2 regions of the Mesorhizobium sp. WSM4836 genome follow, and region 2 is predicted to be linked to the other one. Evidence: predicted binding sites of a transcription regulator. Region 2 holds the regulator's gene; the other holds the start of a gene.

Region 1 (8,772 bases), on a different contig from region 2:
GACGACGAGGCCATCGTCGAGGCGCTGGAAGCACGGCTCGACGAGTGGTTCGTGGCGCATGGGTGAGTGGCTCAAGACTCCGGCGTCATCCTCGGGCTTGTCCCGAGGATCTGCCGCGTGGACGAGGAACTGGCAAAATCCGAGGGCTAGTAGATCCTCGGGACAAGCCTGAGGATGACGGGTCGAGACGATGGACCAGAAAGTCGAAAACACCCCCTATAACGTCGAGGCGATCCGCCGCGACTTCCCGATCCTGTCGCGGCAAGTCTACGGCAAACCGCTGGTCTATCTCGACAATGGCGCCTCGGCGCAGAAGCCGCAGGCCGTGCTTGACGCCATCCAGCACGCCTATTCCCAGGAATACGCCAACGTCCACCGCGGCCTGCATTTCCTGTCCAATGCCGCGACCGACGCCTATGAGAACGCGCGCAAGATAGTGCAGAGATTTCTCAACGCGCCGAGCACCGACAACATCGTCTTCACCTCGAACACCACGGCGGCGATCAATACGGTCGCCTATGGTTTCGGCATGCCGAACATCGGCGAGGGCGAAGAGATCGTGCTGTCGATCATGGAGCATCATTCCAATATCGTGCCGTGGCATTTCATCCGCGAGCGGCAGGGGGCCAAGCTGGTCTGGGTGCCGGTCGATGATCTCGGCGTGTTCCACATCGAGGAATTCGAAAAGCGGCTGACAGAACGGACAAAGCTGGTCGCCATCACCCATATGTCGAATGCGCTGGGCACGGTGACGCCGATCAAGGAGATCGTGCGCATTGCGCACGCCCGCGGCATTCCGGTGCTTGTCGACGGCAGCCAGAGCGCCGTGCATATGCCGATCGACGTGCAGGATCTCGACTGCGATTTCTTCGTCTTCACCGGCCACAAGGTCTATGGCCCGTCGGGCATCGGCGTGCTCTACGGCAAGAAGGATATTCTGGAGCGCATGCGCCCGTTCATGGGCGGCGGCGAAATGATCGAGGAAGTGACGGAAGACATCGTCACCTACAACGACCCGCCGCACCGTTTCGAGGCCGGCACGCCGCCGATCGTGCAGGCGATCGGGCTTGGTGCTGCGCTGGAATACATGGAAAAGATCGGCCGCGAGCGCATCGCCGCGCATGAGGCCGATCTGAAGGATTACGCGCATCAGCGGCTGCGCGCTATCAACTCGCTGCGCATCTTTGGTGATGCGCCTGGCAAGGGCGCCATCATCTCGTTCGAGCTGCAGGGCATCCATGCGCATGACGTGTCGATGGTCATCGACCGCCAGGGCGTGGCCGTCCGCGCCGGCACGCATTGCGCCCAGCCGCTGTTGAAACGCTTCGGCGTAACATCCACATGCAGGGCGTCGTTCGGCATGTATAATACCAGGGCCGAAGTCGATGCTTTGGCCGATGCGCTGGAAAAAGCGCGAAAGTTCTTCGGGTGACGACATGGACGATGCCAGCCACACCGCCGAGACCAATTCGGAAGCGACGACCAATGCGGCGGTTTCCGGATCGACAATCCCCGCCGACGAACTGGCGCGGCTGACAGACGACATCGTCTCGGCGCTGAAGACGGTCTATGATCCGGAAATCCCGGCCGACATCTACGAACTCGGCCTCGTCTACAAGATCGACATCGAGGACGACCGCTCGGTCAAGATCGATATGACGCTGACCGCGCCGGGCTGCCCGGTGGCCGGCGAAATGCCGGGCTGGGTCGAAAATGCAGTCGGCGCCGTTGAAGGCGTTTCCGGCGTCGAGGTCAACATGACCTTCGACCCGCCCTGGTCGCCCGACCGCATGTCGGAAGAGGCGCAGGTGGCGGTGGGGTGGTACTAGCATCCGACCAGCCAGAGGCTGGCGCACTTGCGCCGGGTACAAAACTTCACCATTTTAGGTGAGGAATCATTCGGCAGGCCTTGAACCTGCGCGCAATGGAGAAGGAAAACATGGGACGCTTTGCCGTCATCACGATGACCGAAAAGGCTGCCTGCCGAGTGCGCGAGATCGTCGCGACCCGTGAGAATGCGCATGGCATTCGCCTGGGCATCAAGAAGGGTGGCTGCGCCGGCATGGAATATACGGTCGATCTGGTGACCGAACCGAACACCAAGGACGACCATATCGAGCGCGACGGCGCCCATGTCTATGTTGCGCCGGAGGCAGCCCTTTTCCTATTCGGCACCGAGATGGATTTCGAGCAGACGACGCTGCGTACCGGCTTCACCTTCCGCAATCCGAACCAGAGCTCGGCCTGCGGCTGCGGCGAATCGGTCGAGTTGAAGCCAGCCGATTTGAAGGCACTGGCCGAGGCGCGCGCTTCGGCTTGAGGCTTTTCCTTCTCCCCGTCACGGGGAGAAGGTGGCCCGAAGGGCCGGATGAGGGGTAGAACCAGCCTCCGCGATGTTTGCGCCGCCCTTCATCTGCCTGCCGGCATCTTCTCCCCGTAAACGGGGCGAAGAACGCTAATCCACCCACATCCCGGTTCGTTTGTGCCAGTCGGCGATCGACTCTTCCGGATAGACGTCGAAGACCTTGTCGCCCTTGCCAATGTCGGGCTCGACCCAGTTCGCCTTGTATTTCAGCATCAGATGCACCTTCTCCGGCGGCTTCGGCAGGTCGGTGTCGATCGCCGAGGCAAACGGATGCACCAGCTCCGGCCAGGTCGGGTCGTAGAGCCAGAGTGCCGTCCCGCATTTCGTGCAGAAGTTCCGCTCGCCCGTCGAGGTCTCGCGTTGCGGGTGCTCGTCGTCCTCGATCTCGGCGCGGTAGACGCCGAGATTGCGCTTGCCCTCGATTTTCAGCGTCTCGTAATCGGCGCCGAGATTGATGGCAAAACCGCCGCCGCCCTGCTGCTTGCGGCAGATCGAGCAGTAGCACAGCATGAACGGCACAGGCGTGTGGCTTTCCACCTCGAAACGCACGGCATTGCACCGGCAGGACCCTTTGAGCAGAAGCGGCATGAGAAACTCCGACGAAATTTGATTCTGAACTTGTCAGGATGGTGCCGGTTGCGTCGATGACAAGGGGAAATCCGGGTGACATGATCGCGGCATGGGCAACGAGCGCATAGAAGAACTTTTCGAAGGCCTAGGCCGGGTGAGCATCCGCGGGATGTTCGGCGGCAAGGGCATCTATTTCGACGGCGTCATCGTGGCGATCGTCCTTCGCGGCGAATTGATGCTGAAGGCCGACGCGGAAAGCGCGCCGGAATTCGAAGCGGCCGGCTGCACGCAGTGGACCTACACCGGCTCACGGCACGGCAAGCTGGTATCGATGCCGTATTGGAGCGTTCCCGACAGCGCTTTCGACGATCCCGACGAGATGGCGATCTGGTCGCGCCGAGCCTATGAGGCGGGACGGCGCGCCGGGAAGTGATGCGGCGACGCTCTGGCGGCGCGGATAACTCTTCGGAAACGCCGGAGGGGCAGCACCCCCTCTGTCCGGCAGGACAGAGGGGGGTGGGTGGGAACTCGACAGAGCAGAGCCAAGTCGACCTCACGCCAGGTCGCGCGCGTCGGGCACGAGCGCCAGCGCCTCGGCAAAGCCAGCGCTGGTGAAGGCGGTGCTCTCGATGGCGAGCGCCGCGGCGGCGACGCCTTCACCCAGCGCTTCGCGCAGCGTCAGGCCACGCAGCAGGGCGGCGATCGTGGCGCCGGCCAATGCGTCGCCGGCGCCGGCAGCATCGGTCCGTTTTTGTGGCAGCGGCGGTGGCGAGATCGAGAACGCGCCCAATTCGTCGAAACCGAGCACCGGTCCGTCGCCGGCGGTGACCACGCCGCCCTTCAGGCCGGCGCGTCTCAGGCCGTCGACAACGCCTTGATCGTCAGCATCGATGTCAGGGCCGGCGAGCACGCCGGCCTCGTGCCGGTTCATGAAGGCCATCGCCAGACGGTCGAGCACCGGCGTCAGCCGCGCCGCTTTGCTGGGCGAGACGGCGAGCGCAAAGACCGGCGTGCCGGCGGCGAGTGCCGCCAGCCGCTCAACCGCGGTCGACGGCAGGTTTGCATCGCACAGCACCGCGTCGGCCGAACCGATCGCTTCCCGCACCTTGGCGCGGCGGATCTGCTTGGGGAGCGCCAGTTCGTAGAGCACCATGTCGGCAAGGCCGGCGATCAGCTCGCCGTCCCTATCGAACAGCATCGTATGGCTTGGCGTTGTCCGGTCGAGGAACACCGCCGACAAATCGGCAATGCCGGCCTCGGCGACGGCGCGTAGAACCGTGTCGCCTAAGGCATCGCCGCCGCGCACCGAAAGCAGCGAGGCCGAGGCGCCGCGCCGCACTGCACAGCGCAAGGCGTTGAAGACGGCACCGCCGACATGCTCGCGCATCGTGCCGGGGTTGGAAGCGGCCGGCACGAAGGCGCCGGCAACCCGGCCGCGCCGCTCGATATAGGCGCCGCCCACGGCCAGGATGGTCGGGGATTTCATCATGCCGGCAAAATGCCCTTAGCTGTTGCCCGGGAGGAGACTAGGTCGCCGGGCGGAACCCTGCAATCGCGGGTCCCGATTCGGATGGTGACGGCGACGGCGCCGCATGCGAGGTGAGACACATCCGGAAGCAAAATTGCGAAACAAAAATAGAACAAAAACGGATATCCATTGTTTTTCAAACCTTTGGCGCTCATTGACAAATGAGAACAAATGAGGTACATTCTTTTAAGGATCGCGGGATTGTCCGGCCTCCATTGACGACCACGGGGTGATGTATCATGGCTCAGAATTCTTTGCGGCTTGTAGAGGACAAAGCGGTGGACAAATCAAAGGCTCTGGATGCGGCGCTGTCGCAAATCGAGCGTGCCTTCGGCAAGGGCTCGATCATGCGGCTCGGCGCGAACGAGCAGGTCGTCGAGATCGAAACGGTGCCGACCGGCTCGCTTGGCCTGGATATTGCGCTTGGCGTCGGCGGCCTGCCGCGCGGCCGCATCGTCGAGATCTACGGGCCGGAAAGCTCGGGCAAGACGACGCTGGCGCTGCACACGGTGGCCGAAGCCCAGAAGAAGGGCGGCATCTGCGCCTTCGTCGATGCCGAGCACGCGCTCGACCCGGTCTATGCCCGCAAGCTCGGCGTCGATCTCGAAAACCTGCTGATCTCGCAGCCCGATACCGGCGAGCAGGCGTTGGAGATCTGCGACACGCTGGTGCGCTCCGGCGCCATCGACGTGCTGGTCGTCGATTCGGTGGCGGCGCTGACGCCGCGGGCGGAAATCGAAGGCGAGATGGGCGATTCGCTGCCCGGCCTGCAGGCCCGTCTGATGAGCCAGGCACTGCGCAAGCTCACCGCCTCGATCTCGCGCTCCAACACCATGGTCATCTTCATCAACCAGATCCGCATGAAGATCGGCGTCATGTTCGGTTCGCCCGAGACGACGACCGGCGGCAATGCGTTGAAATTTTATGCCTCGGTTCGCCTCGACATCCGCCGCATTGGCTCGGTCAAGGATCGCGACGAGGTCGTCGGCAACCAGACCCGCGTCAAGGTCGTCAAGAACAAGCTGGCGCCGCCTTTCAAGGTGGTCGAGTTCGACATCATGTATGGCGAGGGCGTCTCCAAGACCGGCGAGCTGGTCGATCTCGGCGTCAAGGCCGGCGTGGTCGAAAAGTCGGGCGCCTGGTTCTCCTACAATTCGCAGCGTCTTGGCCAGGGCCGCGAAAACGCAAAGCTGTTCCTGCGCGACAATCCCGACACGGCGCGCGAGATCGAGCTGGCGCTGCGGCAGAATGCCGGGCTGATCGCCGAGAAATTCCTTGAAAACGGCGGCTCCGAAAGCAGCGACGACGGCTTCGAAGACGACGCTGGGGTAATGTAGGGTAAGAGACGTCTCGCGGAGCATCAGACAGGTTTGGATTTGATGTTTTGATTCTGAGTTTGCGTAATCGATGCGTTTCGAACCGCCGGCTCCGTGCCGGCGGTTGGCGTTTGACGGCGAGGCAGATGCATTTCAAAGGCGCTGGTGAAAGCCGGGATTTGAGCCCATTTGGTGTTTCTGGACAGGCTGCGGTGCGACCGCTAAAAGGCCATGTCTATTTTCCGCCGGCAGCCGGCGGTTCTCTCGAAAAGGCAGTATTCATGAGTGGCGTCAACGAGATCCGGTCGGCATTTCTCGACTATTTTCGCAAGGAAGGTCACGAGGTCGTCGCGTCGAGCCCGCTGGTGCCGCGCAACGACCCGACGCTGATGTTCACCAATGCCGGCATGGTGCAGTTCAAGAACGTTTTCACCGGTCTGGAGAAGCGGCCTTATTCGCGCGCCACGACCGCCCAGAAGAGTGTTCGCGCCGGCGGCAAGCACAACGACCTCGACAATGTCGGCTACACTGCGCGCCACCTGACCTTCTTCGAGATGCTCGGCAATTTCTCCTTCGGCGACTATTTCAAGGAGCGGGCCATAGAGCTTGCCTGGAACCTGATCACCAGGGAATTCGGGCTGAAGAAGGACAAGCTGCTGGTCACCGTCTATCACACCGACGACGAGGCCGCCTCCTACTGGAAGAGGATTGCCGGCTTTTCCGACGATCGCATCATCCGCATCGCGACTTCGGACAATTTCTGGGCAATGGGCGACACCGGGCCTTGCGGGCCGTGTTCGGAGATATTCATCGACCGTGGCGAGCATATCTGGGGCGGCCCTCCCGGCAGCCCCGAGGAGGATGGCGATCGTTTCCTCGAATTCTGGAACCTGGTCTTCATGCAGTATGAACAGGTCACGAAGGACGAGCGCGTCGACCTGCCGCGTCCGTCGATCGACACGGGCATGGGCCTCGAGCGCATGGCCTCCATCCTGCAAGGGGTTGAAAGCGTCTTCGAAACCGATCTGTTCCGCCACCTGATCGACGCTGCATCGTCGGCGCTTGGCAAAGGTCCGGATGCGGACACCGTCGCATCGTTCCGCGTCATCGCCGACCATTTGCGTTCGTCCTGCTTCCTGGTCGCCGACGGCGTGCTGCCGTCAAACGAAGGCCGCGGCTACGTGCTTCGTCGCATCATGCGCCGTGCCATGCGCCACGCGCAGTTGCTCGGCGCCCGCGATCCGCTGATGTGGCGCCTGGTGCCGGCGCTGGTCCGCGAGATGGGCCAAGCCTACCCGGAACTGGTGCGCGGTGAACAGATGATCACCGAGACGCTGAAGCTGGAGGAAACTCGTTTCCGCAAGACGCTGGTACGCGGCTTAGGCTTGCTTTCGGAGGCGACGGAAAAGCTGGTCTCCGGCGACATGCTGGATGGCGAGACAGCGTTCAAGCTCTACGACACGTATGGCTTTCCGCTCGATCTGACGCAGGACGCGCTGCGCCAGCGCAACATCTCGGTCAACCTTGCCGGCTTCACCGAGGCGATGGAGCGGCAAAAGGCGGAGGCGCGCAAAAGCTGGGCCGGTTCCGGTGAGGCCGCAACCGAGACGGTATGGTTCGCGGTGCGTGAGGAGAACGGCGCCACCGAATTCCTGGGCTATGAGACCGAGCAGGCCGAAGGCCTCATCCAGGCGCTGGTCAGGGACGGCAAGACCGTCGACAGTGCCGGCAAGGGCGACGCCGTTGCCATCGTTGTCAACCAGACGCCGTTCTACGGCGAGTCCGGTGGCCAGATGGGCGATACCGGCGTCATTTCGGGTGACGGGTTCTCGATCGAGATATCCGATACCCAGAAGAAGGCCGATGGGCTTTTCGTCCATCTCGGCAAGGTGGCCAATGGCACCGTCAAGACGGGCGCGACCGTCGAGCTGAAGGTGGACCACGCGCGCCGCTCCAGGCTGCGCGCGAACCATTCCGCCACGCATCTGATCCATGAGGCGCTGCGCGAGGTGCTGGGTACCCATGTCGCGCAGAAGGGCTCGCTGGTCGCGCCCGAGCGTCTGCGCTTCGACATCTCGCACAACAAGCCGATCTCGCCGGACGAGCTCGAAGAGGTTGAGCGCATGGCAAACGAGATCGTCGTTCAGAATAGCCCAGTAACCACGCGCCTGATGTCGGTCGACGACGCCATTGCCGAAGGCGCCATGGCGCTGTTTGGCGAGAAATATGGCGATGAAGTGCGCGTCGTTTCGATGGGCACGGGCTTGCATGGCGCCAAGGCCAACCGGCCCTATTCGGTCGAGCTATGCGGCGGTACCCATGTCAGGGCGACCGGCGATATCGGTCTGGTGCGCGTCGTGTCGGACAGTGCGGTCGCTGCCGGCGTGCGCCGCATCGAGGCGTTGACCGGCGAGGCCGCCAGAAAGCATCTCGACGAACAGGACAAACGGCTGAAGGCCGCCGCCGCCGCGCTGAAGATTTCGCCGGCCGATGTACCGGCCCGCGTCGAGGCGCTGCTCGACGAGCGCAAGAAGCTCGAAAAGGAACTGACAGAGGCGCGCAAGAAGCTGGCACTGGGCGATCGCTCGCCAGCGGGTGTGCCTGCGGAAAACGAAACCATTGCCGGTGTCGGTTTTCTAGGCAAGGCGGTATCGGGCGTCTCGCCAAAGGATCTTAAGCCGTTGGCCGATGCCGGCAAGAAGTCGCTCGGCTCCGGCATCGTCGTCTTTGTCGGCGCCGGCGAGGACAACAAGGCGAGCGTCGTCGTCGCCGTCACCGATGATCTGACCGGCCGCTTCAGCGCCATCGATCTGGTGCGCGTCGCGTCGGCGGCGTTGGGCGGGCAGGGCGGCGGCGGGCGACCCGATATGGCTCAGGCCGGCGGCCCGGACGCCTCGAGGGCCGAAGACGCGATCGCTGCGGTGAAAGCGGCTCTCGAAGCGGCATGAACCTGCACCGGGGGCGGCACGGCCTAAATGGCGCGCCGCCCAGCG
Region 2 (8,772 bases):
CTCGACTGCCAGGCCGACACTGCGCTACATGCCGGAACGGGTCCGCGTTTCGGCGATGAAGATACCGGCTGAGCTGACCGCCGGTTCCGAGATCGCCGGCTATGCGCGGCTGCTGCCGCCGACCGGGCCGGTGCGGCCCGACAGCTATGATTTCTCCTTCGACAGCTATTTCGCCGGTATCGGCGGCAGCGGCTTTTTTCTGGGCAATCCGAAAGTCGTGCCGTCGGGCAGCATGCCGCTTGCCGCGCGGCTTTCTTCCGCGATCGAAGACGCGCGCGAATCCATCGCGGACCATATCCGCAGCGTCATCGGCGGCGCTGAGGGCGAGATTGCTGCTGCGCTGATCGTCGGCGTGCGCGCCGGCATTCCCGAAGAGATCAACGAAGCGATGCGGCGTACCGGCATCTACCACATCATCTCCATCTCGGGGCTGCATATGGCGTTGGTCGCCGGCACCATCATGGCGCTGCTGCGCGGCGCCTTTGCGCTGTTTCCGGATTTCTCATCGCGACGGCCGGTCAAGAAATATGCGGCCGCCGCCGCGCTTTTTTCGATTGCGGCCTACCTCGTCTTTTCCGGCATTGTGGTGGCGGCCGAACGCAGCTTCATCATGTTGGCGGTGATGCTTATCGCCGTGCTGTTCGACCGGGCCGCGCTCACCATGCGCAATCTGGCGATCTCGGCCATCGCGGTCATTCTGGTGTCGCCGCACGAGGTGGTCGGTCCGAGCTTCCAGATGTCCTTCGCCGCGACGGCGGCCCTTGTCGGCGCCTATGCAGGCTGGTCCGATTACCGCGCCGGCAGGGCCACCACGCCGCCGCCCCGGCGGTCGCCGCTACGCTTTGCCGCTCGAAAGGTTCTGCTGGGGATGGGCGGCCTGGCGATGACCTCGATCATTGCAGGGAGCGCCACGGCGCTTTTCGCCATATGGCATTTCCAGCGCGTGGCGCCGCTCAGCCTGCTCGCCAATCTGGCCATCATGCCTATCGTCTCACTGGTCGTCATGCCCTTCGCCGTCCTCAGTGCGCTGGCGATGCCGTTCGGCGCGGACGGGCCTTTCCTCTACGTGATGGGCAAGGGGCTGACGGCGATGATCGCCCTGTCCGGGTGGATCTCCGAACGCTCGCCGATCGATGCGGTCGGGCTGATTTCGCTGAGATCTGTCCTTTTGGTGACGATCGCCCTCGTCATTGCCAGCATGGCGACGACCTGGCTGCGGCTCGTGGCACTTCCTTTTGCGCTCGCCGGCTTGCTAACGACAACGCAGACCCGCGTACCCGATGTATTGATCTCGGAGGACGCACGGCTGGTCGCGCTGCCGATCGGCAGCGGTGAACTCGCGGTCAACCGGGCAGGCCCGAATGAGTTCACCATCGACAACTGGAAACGCGCGCTCACATCAGAGGCTATCGTCGCGCCGGAAACACCTGGAAAGAACGATCCGCAATTCGACATTGCCGATCCGGCCGACCTACCGCCCGGCATGCCGTTCATTTGCACGGACGGTCTCTGCCTTGCCCGGCATCCATCCGGCGCGATCATCGCGCAAGCCAAGGACCGCGATGCTGCAGGGCCAGCCTGCGCCTTTGCCAGCTTGATCGTCATCGACGACGCCACCGCCCATAATCCCTGCTACTACGACCGGCTGGTCCTCGTCGTCACCAAACGGCAACTGGCGCGCGCGGGAAGTGCGGCCGTCTATTTCGATCCACAAGCGGCAACGCGCGCCGAAATCCGTTTCGCGATCGAAAAATCATACCGGCCCTGGCACGTGCAGCGAAAATTTTCACGCGCGGCACGGGGCCTGCCGCCATACCGCAGGGCCGACAAACCCAAAGCTGGCGCCAAGGGCGGAACTCAGTAGCGGCGGATCAGTCCGACGAGCTTGCCTTGCACCTTGACCCTGTCTGGTCCGAAGATGCGCGTCTCGTAGGCCGGATTGGCGGCTTCCAGGGCGATCGAGGCGCCCTTGCGGCGGAAGCGCTTCAGCGTCGCTTCCTCCTCGTCGACCAGTGCCACCACGATCTCACCGGGGCTCGCCGTATCGGCATTGCGGATAATCACCGTGTCGCCGTCGAAAATGCCGGCCTCGATCATCGAATCACCTTTGACCTCGAGCGCATAATGCTCGCCGCCCATGATCATATCCGGCGGCACCGAAATCGAATGCGTCTGGTGCTGGATGGCATCGATCGGCACACCGGCGGCGATGCGGCCCATCACTGGGATCGAAATGGCGGCGACGACATCGTCATCATTGCCGGCTGCAGGGCGCGAAGGGGCCGGCTTGCCTTGCCGAGGACCGCCTTGCCCAAGACTGCCCTGGATGACACTCGGCGAGAACTTGCGTGCCGCATTGAGGCCGGGGGCGATCGAGTCAGGCAGGCGCAGCACCTCCAGCGCACGGGCCCGGTTGGGCAAACGGCGAATGAAGCCGCGCTCCTCCAGCGCCGTAATCAGCCGGTGGATTCCGGATTTGGAAGCCAGGTCGAGCGCTTCCTTCATCTCGTCGAAGGAAGGCGGGATACCGCTTTCCTTCAACCTTTCGTGGATGAACATAAGCAGTTCGTGTTGTTTGCGTGTCAGCATAACGACCCCCAACAGAATCAGAAAAACAAACCCAGAACAAACACTATCTGTTCCAGTTGTGTTCCGCAACTGTTTAAAGTTTAATGAATGCGTTAAGGCTCGGGAAACAAACGACGCCTCTACCGGGGTACCCCATTTTCACCGCCGCGAGCCTCATCGCCTTGATTCTGCTTTCGTTTGCGCTCTTCTGGCTTCCCGAAAGGCCACGCTGGCCTTCGGCCGCCGGTCGGCAAAGGGCACGGAATTGAACTCGTATCGACTCTGCGGTTTGGTCAATGCACCGTGAACGAAACGAACTCAAAACGCCAACCTCGGTTAAGTCCTCGTTTCCACCGCCTGGTCAGGGCGCTTCTCGCCGGTGAGCCTTGCTGCGCGCAACCAGGTATTGGAAGAACAGTCGATGCGTGTCCGGCGTTGCGTTGGATCTTGGGGGAGCAGTCAAATCATGACAGGGATTCCCGATCTCGCGGCCATAAAGGCGATGGATGCCGCGGATCCGCTGCGGGCAATGCGCGACCGCTTTGTGTTGCCGCAAGGAGTGGTCTATCTCGACGGCAATTCGCTAGGAGCTGCTTCACGTGCCGCTTTCGATGAATTGCGCAAGGCCGCGACCGAAGAATGGTCGCATGATCTCATCCGCGCATGGAACACGGCCGGCTGGTTCAACATGCCGCTTGAACTTGGCGACCAGCTCGGGCGCCTGATCGGTGCCGCGGCCGGCCAGACGGTGGTCTGCGACACGACGTCGGTCAACATCTACAAGCTGCTGCACGCCGCCATGGCCATGCGGCCGGAGCGGCGGGTCATCGTCGCCGAGGGCGATAGTTTTCCGACCGACCTCTACATGGCTGAGGGTGTGGTTTCCACGCAAAAAGATACGCTGCTGCGCCTGTCGGGTGTCGACGCGCCGACCATCGAAGAGCTGATCGACGAACGCACCGCCGTGGTGCTGGTTAATCACGTCAACTACAAGTCGGGCGAACTGCGCGATATGCCCGCGCTGACGCGCAGGGCCCAGGAAGCCGGTGCGATGGTCGTCTGGGATCTCTGCCACACCGCCGGTGCGATGCCAGTCGAGCTCGACAAGGCAAACGCCGATTTTGCCGCTGGCTGCACCTACAAATATCTGAATGGCGGACCGGGCGCGCCTGCCTTCATCTATGCGGCTGAGCGGCATCTTGCCGACATCCAGCAGCCGCTCACCGGCTGGTGGGGGCATGCACGGCCATTCGCCTTCGAGCCAGGCTATACGGCCGGCACCGGCATCCGCCGTTTTCTGTGCGGCACCCAGCCGGTCCTGTCGATGCGCACGCTGAAGGGCGCGCTCGACGTCTGGAACGATGTCGACATGACGGCAGTGCGCAAGAAGAGCATCGCGCTGACCGATCTGTTCATCGAGCTTGTCGAGGCAAAGTGCGGCACTTACGGGCTCACGCTCGAAAGCACGCGCGACGGGAAAAAACGCGGCAGCCAGATTTCATTCATGCATGAGCATGGCTACCAGATCATGCGCGCGCTGATCGAACGTGGCGTGATCGGCGATTTTCGCGCGCCATCGACGATGCGCTTCGGCTTCACCCCGCTCTATGTCGGCTATGCCGATGTCTGGCAGGCCGTCGAAGTGCTTGAGGACATCCTGCGCACCGGTGGGTGGAAGGATGCGCGCTTCGCCATCAAGGCGGCTGTCACTTGAGATTGATGCGAGAGCTCGAATCTTGAGGCTGACGACGACGCGCCGCACGATGATCACGGCTACGTTGCAGGCCATATTGTCCGGGGAGGGCGCAGGGTGTTCGAACATCACATTGCCGATTGGGACAACGCCTATGCCAACGGCGCCAACATAGCCGGCAGCGATCGCTGGCCGGCGGCCTGGGTCGAGCCCGCGCGGGTTTTCCGCGACGTGCTTTCGACCGAGGGCAGGGCGCGGCTCGACTTGGCCTATGGCGATAAACCACGCAACCGGCTCGATCTTTTCCTGCCGGCCACCAAGCCCGAGGGGCTCGTGGTGTTCGTCCATGGCGGCTACTGGATGGCATTCGACAAGAGTTTCTGGTCGCATCTTGCCGCTGGCGCTGTTTATCGCGGCTATGCGGTGGCGATGCCGTCCTACACGCTCTGTCCGCAGATGCGCATCGGCGGCATCGTCAAGGAAGTCGGCGCGGCGATAGGCAAGGCGGCGGCGATGGTCGCAGGGCCGCTGATGCTGACCGGGCACTCGGCCGGCGGCCATCTTGTTAGCCGAATGGTTACGGCGACGACGCCGCTGGCGCCCGAAGTGGTCCGGCGCGTTCGTCATGTGATGTCGATCTCGGGAGTGCACGATTTGCGCCCGATCATGCGCACTGGCATGAACGAGACGCTGGCGATCGATGAGGCCGAGGCGCAGGCCGAAAGCCCGGTGCTGCTGCGCCCGACGGACAAGGCCCGCCTGACCTGCTGGGCCGGCGGCGGCGAGCGCGCCGAATTCCTGCGCCAGAGCGCGTTACTGGCCAATATCTGGATCGGCCTGGGTGCCGCGACCAGCTCGGTGGTCGAGCCTGACCGACATCATTTCAACATCATCGACGGTTTGGCCGATCCAGACCATCCGCTGACGCAAACCTTGATCTCGGAGTGAGGAGGTTCAGCGTAACATCAGCACGTCGCAGGGAGCGCCCGCCGCCGCGGCAGGCGCGAACGGCGCGCGAACGATCAGCCCGTTGGCATCGGCCAGCATTTTCAGCATCGAGGAGTCCTGGATGCCGAACGGCGTCGCCACGAGCGTATCGGCGTCGTCTGTGACAACAGCCCGCACATAATCTTGCCTGAGATCGTTGGCCGGCATGGCAGCACCGAGCCGTGCCTGACGCATATCCTGCTGAAAGGCGCGGCCGCCGAGCCGCGCCAGCAGCGGCTTCAGGAAGAGCTGGGTGCAGACCAGGCTCGCCACCGGATTGCCGGGCAGGCCGATGCAGCGGATCTTGCCCAGCCGCCCGAACATCAGCGGCTTGCCCGGCCGCATGGCGATCTTCCAGAAATCGAGCGTCATGCCTTGCCCGGTCAGCACGTCATGGACGAGGTCGTGGTCGCCGACCGAGGCACCGCCCAGCGTGACGATGACGTTCGCGCTAGCCTTCACCGCCTTTTCGACCAGCGCAGCGATCGCCTCCCTGCGGTCCGGCGCGATGCCGAGGTCGAGAGCGCGCGCACCGACCGACTGTGCGGCGGCGGCGACGCCATAGGCATTTGACGAGATGATCTGGTCGGGGCCAAGATCGCTGCCCGGCGGCAGCAATTCGTCGCCGGTGGCGATGAGGGCGACCAGCGGCCGTTTGACTACGCCGACCTCGGGGTGGTTGGCCGATGCCGCCAGCGACAAAGCGGCCGGATCGAGCAGGCGGCCTTTGGGGAGCAGGACATCGCCCTTGGCGAAATCGAGCCCGAGGCGGCGGATGTTGCGCCCCTGCACCGTCGGCTCCGTCACTTCGACGCTGCCGCCGCCGAGGTTGCGGACGTTCTCCTGGATGACGACGGTGTCGGCGCCTTCGGGAAGCGGCGCGCCGGTGAAGATGCGCACGGCCTGCCCCTGCTGCACCGAGCCGGAAAAGCCGCGTCCGGCCGGCGCCATGCCGACCACCGAAAGCCTTGCCGGTACGGACGCGATATCAATCGCCCGCACCGCATAGCCGTCCATGGCGGAGGCGTTGAACGGCGGCTGGGTGCGGAGCGCCACAACCGGCTCCGCCAGCACGCGGTCAGCAGCATCCAGCAGCGCGACGGGTTCGCCCGGCAGCGCTGCTGCGCCGTCCAGCAGGCGCTCGAGCGCCTCGGCAACGGGGACCTGCGCCATTATCGGCCTGCCTCGGTGGCCCCGTCTCCGGTGATCTTGTAGTCGCCGGATTTGCCGCCGCTCTTTTCAACCAGCCTGATGCCGGAGATGACCATGGCGCGGTCGACCGCCTTGGCCATGTCGTAGATGGTCAGGCAAGCGATCGAGACGGCACTCAGGGCCTCCATTTCAACGCCGGTTTTGCCTCTGACACGGGTCAATGCCGTCACCTTCAGGCCGGGCAACGCTGTGTCCGGCTCGATATCGACAGATATCCTGGTCAGCAGCAGCGGGTGGCAGAGCGGGATCAATTCATGTGTCTTCTTGGCCGCCATGATGCCTGCAATGCGAGCGGTGCCCAGCACGTCGCCCTTCTTGGCATCCCCGGCGAGGATCATGTCCAGCGTCTCGGCCCGCATCGATACGAAGCCCTCCGCGACAGCCGTGCGCACCGTCTCAGCCTTGTCGCCGACATCGACCATGTTGGCTTCGCCGTGCGCGCCAAGATGGGTGAGGGCCGCCGCCATCGTCAGATCGCCTCTGCCGGCGCCTTGCCCGTCAAAAGCAGGCGCGTTGCCGCGGCCACGTCCTGTTGACGCATCAGGCTCTCACCGACCAGGAAAGTGGCGATGCCGCTCCGCTCCAGCCGTCGGCAATCGTCATGCGAAAAGATACCGCTCTCGCTGACCAGAAGGCGGTCGGCCGGCACCATCGCTACCAGCCGTTCCGAGGTCTCGAGGCTGGTTTCGAAGGTCCGGAGATTGCGGTTGTTGATGCCGATCAGCCGCGACGACAGCTGCAGCGCGCGTTCCATTTCAGCCTTGTCATGCACTTCGACCAGCGCGTCCATGCCGAGCCCGAAAGCTGTCGCTTCGAGTTCTCTTGCCAACGCGTCGTCGACGCTGGCCATGATGATCAGGATGGCATCGGCACCCCATGCCCTGGCCTCGTAGACCTGATAGGGGTCGAACAGGAAATCCTTGCGCAAGGCAGGCAACTCGACCGCAGCGCGGGCACTGGTGAGGAATTCGGGGGCGCCTTGGAAGGAGGGTGCGTCGGTCAGCACCGAAAGGCAGGCGGCACCGCCTTTCGCATAGGCCCTGGCCAGCGCCGGCGGATCGAAATCGGCACGGATCAGGCCTTTGGATGGGCTAGCCTTCTTGATTTCGGCAATCAGCGCGAACCTGCCGGATTTGCGCTTTGCTTCAAGGGCGGAAAGAAAGCCGCGCGGCGCGTCCGCATCCGTCGCCCGTGCCTTGATTTCGGCGAACGGGACGCGCGCCTTGGCCGCCGCGATCTCGTCGCGCTTGTAAGCCTCGATCTTGCGCAGGATGTCGGACATGGTTTTAACCGTTCGAAATCTCGACCAGCCTGTCGAGGACTTTCAGCGCGCGGCCGCTGTCGATGGCCTGCGCCGCCGTCACCATGCCGTCGGCAAGCGTCGTCGCCTTGCCCGCCACCACCAGCCCGGCACCGGCATTCATCAGCACCGTATCGCGAAAGGCGCCAGCAGCGCCGTCTAGCATGTCGCGCAGTGCCTGGGCGTTGTGGGCGGCGTCGCCACCGCGCAACTCGTCCTTGGTGTGACGCTTTAGCCCAACGGCTTCCGGAGTCAGCACAAAGCTGCGGATCTCGCCGCCGGCCAATTCGGCGACCTGCGTCTCGCCGGTGGTGGTGATCTCGTCATAGCCGTCGCCATGGACGATCCAGGCATGGTCGGCACCAAGCGCCTTCAACGTTTCTGCCACTGGCATGATCCATTCGGGCAGAAACACGCCGACCATCTGCCGTCTGACACTCGCCGGATTGGAAAGCGGGCCTAGCAGGTTGAAGATGGTGCGGGTTCCGAGCTCGACGCGGGTCGGGCCGACATGCTTCATCGCCGGGTGATGCGCCGGCGCGAACATGAAGCCAACGCCGGCCTCGTGAATGCAGCGGCCGATCGTCTCCGGAGGGATGTCGATCTTAACGCCCAATGCGATCAGCACATCGGCGGCGCCGGTCAGCGAGGACAGTCCGCGATTGCCGTGCTTGGCGACGGGCACGCCGCTGCCGGCGATGACGAAAGCGGATGCGGTCGAAATGTTGACGCTGTGCGAATTGTCGCCGCCGGTGCCGACAATGTCGATGGCGCCCTCGGGAGCTTCGACGCGCAGCATCTTGGCGCGCATGGTGGCGACGGCGCCGGCAATCTCGCTGACGGTCTCGCCGCGCACGCGCAATGCCATCAGGAAGCCACCGATCTGGCCGGGGGTAGCATCGCCGGACATGATAATGTCGAAGGCTTCGCGCGCCTCCTCGAAGGAAAGGGCGCTGCCGGCGGCGACCTTGGCGATGTGGATCTTCAGCGCGCTCATCTGGCCAGAGCTTGG

The links. Region 2 encodes LexA, which represses DNA repair genes until DNA is damaged. Its sites were predicted from a motif close to TGTTCNNNNTGTGTTCNG; they were not measured.
Region 1: recA (recombinase RecA) is a predicted target of LexA. The motif match lies at 4,561-4,578, and genes of this name have one in related genera.

What each region holds. Positions count from the first base shown of each region.
Region 1 is NZ_JBVVQF010000007.1:73,873-82,644, reverse strand. It holds gene sufD (Fe-S cluster assembly protein SufD) at 1-66, shown strand, start outside; gene AC0L2P_RS11100 (cysteine desulfurase) at 191-1,432, shown strand; gene AC0L2P_RS11095 (SUF system Fe-S cluster assembly protein) at 1,437-1,829, shown strand; gene sufA (Fe-S cluster assembly scaffold SufA) at 1,940-2,320, shown strand; gene AC0L2P_RS11085 (GFA family protein) at 2,456-2,953, opposite strand; gene AC0L2P_RS11080 (TfoX/Sxy family protein) at 3,045-3,368, shown strand; gene AC0L2P_RS11075 (carbohydrate kinase family protein) at 3,489-4,424, opposite strand; gene recA (recombinase RecA) at 4,703-5,800, shown strand; gene alaS (alanine--tRNA ligase) at 6,061-8,727, shown strand.
Region 2 is NZ_JBVVQF010000004.1:161,173-169,944, reverse strand. It holds gene AC0L2P_RS06925 (ComEC/Rec2 family competence protein) at 1-1,864, shown strand, start outside; gene lexA (transcriptional repressor LexA) at 1,858-2,589, opposite strand; gene kynU (kynureninase) at 3,035-4,282, shown strand; gene AC0L2P_RS06910 (alpha/beta hydrolase) at 4,379-5,209, shown strand; gene AC0L2P_RS06905 (molybdopterin molybdotransferase MoeA) at 5,216-6,421, opposite strand; gene moaC (cyclic pyranopterin monophosphate synthase MoaC) at 6,421-6,927, opposite strand; gene trpC (indole-3-glycerol phosphate synthase TrpC) at 6,930-7,742, opposite strand; gene trpD (anthranilate phosphoribosyltransferase) at 7,747-8,757, opposite strand; gene AC0L2P_RS06885 (SurA N-terminal domain-containing protein) at 8,754-8,772, opposite strand, start outside.